Regions from separate parts of the Pseudarthrobacter sp. NPDC058362 genome, predicted to be linked through region 1. Evidence: riboswitches for the same ligand, from Rfam matches in the RefSeq annotation. Region 1 holds a riboswitch; each other region holds the start of a gene.
What was found. Region 1 has a riboswitch for S-adenosylmethionine ahead of ACFWIX_RS07150 (homoserine O-acetyltransferase). Riboswitches for the same ligand answer to the same signal wherever they lie in the genome.
Positions count from the first base shown of each region.

Region 1 (2,255 bases):
GCTGCCCTGGTGGTCCAGGTAGCTTTCCACTTGGTAACGGCCGCGGCCGGAAAGCGTTTCGGCCTGCAGCGGTGCTTCGCCGGACTGCGGACTGCGGCCGAAGCGGCCGTCAAACTCCCGGGCTGAGCGGTAGGTAATGTGGGCGATCCGGCGGGCCAGGGCCAGGCCGTCCTCGGGGGACGCACCGCCGTAGTAGTCGCCGTCGTTATAGTTCGCGTCCTGACGGATGGCGAGCGTCTGGGCCTGGGCAAAGGCGATCTGCTCGGCCGTACTGGCGGCCCCGACGGCGATGACCGCGCAACGCTGCACCCGCTCAGGGTAAGTGACGGCCCATTCCAAAGCCCGCGCACCGCCCATGGACCCGCCCAGCACGGCGAACCAGGACCGGATGCCCAGCTGGTCGGCCAGCCGCGCTTCCGCCACGGTGCTGTCGCGCAGGGTCACCAGCGGGAAGCGGGAGCCCCATGGCTTGCCGTCGGGAGCGGGCGACGACGGCCCGGTGGACCCGTAGCATCCGCCCAGGATGTTGATCGCCACCACGAAGAATTTGTCGGTGTCGACGGGCGCGCCCGGGCCCGCCAACTCTTCCCACCAGCCGTCCTCGTCCGTGTCGCCTCGGGTCACGTGGGTGCTGCCGGTCAGTGCATGTTCAATGAGGACGGCATTGGAGCCGTCGGCATTGAGCGTGCCCCATGTTTCATAGGCAAGGATGACGTCCGGCAGGAAGCCGCCGGCTTCCAGTTCCAGCCCGCCAATGCCTGCATACCGGACCACGCCGTGCCGCGGCCCCGCGGTGCGGGGAACGGTGACTGTCATGTGCAAACCTCTTCTACGCGCTTGCCCGCCGCCGGAGGGCCGGCGGGCCAGGTCCTCACCCGGGGCACCCCGCCGCGGTAGGAGGGTTGCCGGCCAGCAAGCCGGGGCTGTTGCTGGCACTCATGACCTCCCTCGAGTGTATGAAAGATCCCCCCAGCGGCGCCACGCGTGTGACCCGTTATGACATCCGCCGATACACCGGCATCCAACCCGCGGCGCTTTGCGCCAAGGGTTCCGCCCCCATTTCCAAGTAAGGCAAACCTAAGCTGAGAGCCTGATCACAAAGTGCCAAGATGTTGCCATGCGCATGGATCACGTCTCTTACGCCTGTGAACACGATGGCCTGGCGGCCACCACTGAACGGATTTCCTCCGCCCTGGGCGTCGAGGCAGTCAAGGGCGGGGTACATCCCCGTTTTGGAACGCGCAACATGATCATCCCGCTGGCGGGACACAAATACTTGGAGGTCGTGGAGGTCCTGGACCACCCGGCTTCGGACAAGGCACCGTTCGGCCAGGCTGTGCGTGCCCGTTCGGCGGCTGGCGGCGGCTGGATGGGCTGGTGCGTCGAGGTGGACGACCTGGCACCGTTCGAGGAGCGCCTGGGCCGCTCGGCGGTCAACGGCAACCGCAAGTTCCCGGATGGCCGCGAGCTGGTCTGGAAGCAGATCGGCATCCTTGGCCTGATCGCCGACCCGCAGGTGCCCTACATGCTCAAGTGGGAGGGCGACCCGTCGCTGCACCCCTCGAATGCCTACAACAGCAGCCTCAAGATGCGGTCGCTGACCATCGCCGGCTCTCCCGAGCGCGTCACCGAATGGCTCGGCGAGCCGGTAGAGCGCCCGCTGGAAGACGTTGCCGTGGACTGGGTGGCGCCGCACGGCACCCCGGGCATCCTGTCAGTGACGTTCGAGACTGCCACCGGCGCCGTCACGATCTGACCGCACCACAGCTTCGGCCGCCATCAGCGGGTGACAATGGCGTCACCCACCGATGGCGGCCGAATTCTTTTTAACCAGGCCCCGCCGGTCAGCCCAGGCCCACCGCACGGCCGAAGAGGCTGAAGCCGACGAACGCCACCGTATCGAGCAGGGCGTGGGCGATCACCAAAGGCATGACCCTCCGTGTCCGGGTATACAGCCAGGCGAAGACGATACCCATCACCACGTTTCCGATGAAGGGTCCGAACCCCTGGTACAGATGGTAGGTGCCGCGCAGCAGGGCGCTGGCGCCAATGGCGGCGGGGACGCTCCAGCCGAACTTGCCGAACCGGTCCAGCAGGTAGCCCACCACGATCACCTCCTCCACCAGCCCGTGGCGCACCGCCGAAAGAACGAGGACCGGGACCGTCCACCAGTAAGCGTCCAGTGCGCTGGGGATGATGGCTGTGGTGATGCCGAGTGCCCGACCCGCTGCGTAGAGCCCCAGCGACGGCACCCC
Region 1 is NZ_JBHXIW010000002.1:571,990-574,244, reverse strand. Features, by position in the region: gene ACFWIX_RS07150 (homoserine O-acetyltransferase) at 1-816, opposite strand, end outside; SAM riboswitch class IV at 829-944, opposite strand; gene ACFWIX_RS07145 (VOC family protein) at 1,118-1,756, shown strand; gene ACFWIX_RS07140 (CPBP family intramembrane glutamic endopeptidase) at 1,845-2,255, opposite strand, start outside.

Region 2 (2,255 bases), on a different contig from region 1:
GAACTATGATCCAACCCGCTTCGAGCTATAACGATGACCTGCGCCTGGCCCATGTCCTGGCCGACTCCGTGGATGACCAGACCATGAGCCGCTTCAAGGCCCTCGATCTCCATGTGGAGACCAAGCCGGACCTAACGCCGGTCACCGACGCGGACAAGGCCGCCGAGGAGGCCATCCGCGGCCAGCTCTCCCGTTCCCGGCCACGCGACGCCGTGCTCGGCGAGGAATTCGGCAGCACCGGCCATGGTTCGCGCCGGTGGATCATCGACCCCATCGACGGGACGAAGAACTTTGTCCGCGGCGTGCCGGTCTGGGCCACCCTCATCGCCCTCGTGGACGAGGGTGAACCGGTGGTTGGTGTGGTGAGCGCTCCCGCCCTGGGCAAGCGCTGGTGGGGTGCCAAGGGCATGGGTTCCTACACCGGCCGGTCCCTGGCGGCAGCAAGCCGGCTCCGGGTCTCCAACGTCTCCAATCTGGCGGACGCGTCGCTGTCCTACTCGAGCCTGGGCGGCTGGAAGGAGCGGGGCAACCTCGACGAGTTCCTGGGCCTGACCGAGGACGTCTGGCGCACCCGGGCCTTCGGGGACTTCTGGTCGTACTGCATGGTGGCGGAGGGTTCCGTGGACATTGCCTGCGAGCCGGAACTGAACCTTTATGACATGGCCGCGCTGGTGCCCATCGTGGTGGAAGCCGGTGGCCGCTTCACCTCACTGGAAGGCCAGGACGGGCCCTTCGGCGGGAATGCCCTGGCCACCAACTCCATCCTGCACACCGAAGTACTGCACCGGCTCAACCCCTACCTGGACGACCTCCTGTAGGCCGCCGGACTCTCCGGACCGAAGATTACGACGACGGGCGCCGCGAACGGAGTCGTCCGTCGTCGTAATCTTCGCCGAAACACGCCTTTGGCAGCTGGGCGTAACAAAGGCCTTAACATTTCGCTCCGCTTCAGCCTTGCCCGCTGGAATGTCCTACGCTCTTAATCAGGTCACGAGTGCCAGCGCTAAACCCCGGTTTGCTGGCCGGCAACCCTCCATTCGCGGTGGGGTGCCCCGGGTGACGACCAGGCCGGTCCGGAGCGGATGCGGCAAGCGCGGATTCCCTGTTTGTGGAGTCCTTTCCCAGTGAGGTCTCTGTGACAACTGCCACTGTCGCCCCCGCCGTTGCGGCCCCGCCTGCCGATTCCATTGCCGCCGCCGCAGCCCGTCCGCTGGCTGCCGTCACCGGCGCGGAAATCCAGGCGCCCCTGATCACCGGCGGTCACGTCCGCTATGCCAACCTGGACTATGGCGCCTCCGCCCCCGCGCTTTCGGTGGTGTCGGCCTACCTGAACGAAATCCTGCCGTATTACGCCAGCGTGCACCGCGGCGCCGGCTACGCGTCCCAGATCAGTACGTCCGTGTACGAAAACGCCCGGGACATCGTCCGCGACTTCGTGGGCGGACGGCCGGACGATTCCGTCATTTTCACCCGCAACACCACGGATTCGCTCAACCTGCTGGCCGGCTGCCTGCCCGTAGCCGACGGCCGCCCGGCCGGCGATGTCCTGTACCTGGATATCGAGCACCACGCCAACCTGCTGCCGTGGCAGGGCGTCCCGCACCGAAGCATCGTGGCAGCGGACACCATCGCCGCCACCCTGGACGCAGTCCGCGCCGAGCTGGAGCAAGGTGGCGTTATCCTGCTGGCAGTCACCGGAGCGTCCAATGTCACCGGGGAAATCCTGCCGGTGCGCGCCCTTGCGGCACTCGCCCACCAGTATGGCGCCAGGATCGTGGTTGATGCCGCCCAGCTCGCACCGCACCGTCGGATTGACATCACAGCAGACGACGTCGACTACCTCGCCTTCTCGGGGCACAAGCTCTACGCGCCCTTCGGCGCTGGGGTGCTGGTAGGCCGTCCCGATTGGCTGGACGCGGGCGTCCCGCACCTTGCCGGCGGCGGCGCCGTCAAGGAAGCACGGCTCGACGGCGTCCGCTGGGCCACCGGACCGGCCCGCCATGAGGGTGGCTCGCCTAACGTCCTCGGAGCCGCCACCCTCGCGCGCGCCACCCAGGTCATCGCCGGGCTGGACCAGGAGCGCTGGCACGCCCATGAGTCAGCCGTCCGGTCTTTCCTGGTGGAGGGCCTCCAGCAGATCAGCGGCGTGACGGTGCACCAGATCTTCAAGGACACCAACCCGGAAACGGACACCATCGGCGTGGTGAACTTCTCGGTGGAGGGCTACGACGCCGGACTCGTGGCGGCCTACCTGT
Region 2 is NZ_JBHXIW010000009.1:114,765-117,019, forward strand. Features, by position in the region: gene hisN (histidinol-phosphatase) at 6-818, shown strand; SAM riboswitch class IV at 987-1,100, shown strand; gene ACFWIX_RS15250 (aminotransferase class V-fold PLP-dependent enzyme) at 1,136-2,255, shown strand, end outside.
Region 2: linked by a shared signal. The riboswitch ahead of ACFWIX_RS15250 (aminotransferase class V-fold PLP-dependent enzyme) and the one ahead of ACFWIX_RS07150 (homoserine O-acetyltransferase) in region 1 are both predicted to bind S-adenosylmethionine.

Region 3 (2,255 bases), on a different contig from region 1:
GTGGTTCACCCTTAGTGCCATGGTCTCCAGGCCCTTGGTCAGCACCCAGGCGTTGAACGCCGACAGTGCGGGGCCGGTGTGCCGCATCAGCTGCTTCACGGGCCCCTCGATGAACTCCTTGGTGCCCAGGATCGCTCCGCCCAGCACCCGTCCCTGCCCATCGATGTGCTTGGTGCCCGAGTAGACGATGACGTCGGCGCCCAGGTCGCCGCAGCGCTGCAGCAGGGGCGTGGCAAAGACATTGTCGACGACGACGGCGGCCCCGGCGGCATGCGCCAGGTCGCTGACCGCAGCAATGTCCACGATTTCCTGCATCGGGTTGGACGGCGATTCAAAGAAGACGGCAGTGGTGGGCTGCGACAGGGCCTCGCGCCACTGGTCCAGGTCCGGGCCGTCCACGAACACCGTCTCCACACCCCACCGGGGCAGGATTTCGTTGAGAATCACGAAGCAGGACCCGAACAGGGAACGGGCGGCAACCACGCGGTCACCGGCAGCGAGCAGCGCACCCAGGGCGGTGAATACCGCGGACATGCCGGACGCCGTCGCAAAGCACGCCTCGGTCCCCTCGAGGAGGCGCAGCCGTTCCTGGAAGGTGGCCACGGACGGGTTGCCGTAGCGGGAGTACACGAACCGCTCGTCTTCGCCGGTGAATGCGCGCTCGGCGGCGGCGGCGGATTCGTAGACGAAGCCGGAGTTCAGGAAGACGGCCTCGGATGTTTCCTGGAAGTTGGTTCGGTCCAGGCCGCCGCGGACAGCCTGGGTGTCAGCGCTCCAGGTGGCGGCATCCGGGTTGAACGTCACTCGGAGATCCCCAGGTTGGTGGGCAGGCCGCTGTTCTTCCAGCCGTTGACCGTCCGCTCACCGTGCCGGTCAGGGACGCCCTCGAACCCTTCAAGGATGTTGTACGACGTGAAGCCGGCCTGCGTGGCAGCGATGGCGGCCGAGATGGAACGCTGGCCGGAGCGGCACAGGAAGAGCAACTCGGCGTGGGGGTCCTCCGGCGCCTGGCTCCGCAGGTCATTGATGAAGTCAGGGTTGGGAATCCCGCCGGGAAAGGTCCACTGGATGAACAGCGGGTCGTTGTCCGTGGCGTTCGTGTCCGGGATGCCGATGTGCGCCCATTCGCCTTCGGTGCGCACATCCACCAGGATGGCGCCCTGCTCCAGTTTGGCCCAGGCCTCGTGCGGCGTGAGGTCGCCTGCGTAGCTCACGCGTGTCCCTCGCCGTCGAACTCGAGGTCCGGAGATTCCAGGTCTTCGACGGCGGTGGCCACGGCGGCGTCTGCGGAGGCGATGGCGGACGGCAGGATCAGGGCCTGCGCCACGATGACTCCCGTGCCGTTGAACGTGGCCGCCGGGCTGCCGTGCAGGACGTAGCCCTCGGAGAGGGCGGTCGAAATACGCTCACAGAAGGCGCGGTCATCGGGGCCCGTAATCAGGCGGTAGGACAGTTTTTCTTCAGGGGCGGATGCGTCAGACACGACAGAACTCCTTCTCTCACGCTTGCAGCTCGAATGGGTCGATATGCCGAGTATTCACCTGAGGCACCCCGCCGCGAAAGGGAGGGTTGCCGACCGACCAGTCAGGGCTTGGCGCCGGTTCTCATTACTCCCCCAAAACGTAACATCCGGGGCGCACCCCGGCACCGCCCTCGTCGTCATGTTCCGTAACTGAAATGTGCGCGCCGGCAAGGAAGGCAGGGATCCCGCGTCTGCGGCGTGGCGGCGGAGCAGACGTGACGCATCCCATATACTGCAGCCTGCATGGCCTCTGGTAAGGTAACGCTAACCTTCCTTTTGTGTTCGTTTCGTGCGGCTTCGGCCGTTTCTTCCAGGAGTGCCTCCTCATGCATCGACCCAAGCTTCTTGCTGCCTGCGCCGCGTTGACGGTGTCCGCTTTGGCCTTGAGCGGCTGCGGCGTGCTGGGCATCGGCAAGGAGCCGGCGGACCTGCAGATCTATTCGGCCCGCCATTACGACCTTGAGGGCGCGTTCGGCGAGTTCACCAAGGAGACCGGCATTTCCGTCGAGTTCATCACCGGTGATGACGCGGAGCTGCTGGAGCGGGTCAAGGCCGAAGGAAAAGACACCCCCGCGGATATCTTCATGACCGTTGACGCGGGCAACTTGTGGAACGCCGGGCGGCAGGACGTGCTTGCCAGCGTTAAGTCGCCCGCCCTTGAACAGGCCGTACCGGCCGACCTGCGGGACCCCGACGGAAAGTGGTTCGGCCTCGCGATGCGCGCCCGCACCAT
Region 3 is NZ_JBHXIW010000001.1:57,822-60,076, forward strand. Features, by position in the region: gene ACFWIX_RS00245 (O-succinylhomoserine sulfhydrylase) at 1-804, opposite strand, end outside; gene ACFWIX_RS00250 (rhodanese-like domain-containing protein) at 801-1,214, opposite strand; gene ACFWIX_RS00255 (DUF1737 domain-containing protein) at 1,211-1,483, opposite strand; SAM riboswitch class IV at 1,497-1,612, opposite strand; gene ACFWIX_RS00260 (extracellular solute-binding protein) at 1,849-2,255, shown strand, end outside.
Region 3: linked by a shared signal. The riboswitch ahead of ACFWIX_RS00255 (DUF1737 domain-containing protein) and the one ahead of ACFWIX_RS07150 (homoserine O-acetyltransferase) in region 1 are both predicted to bind S-adenosylmethionine.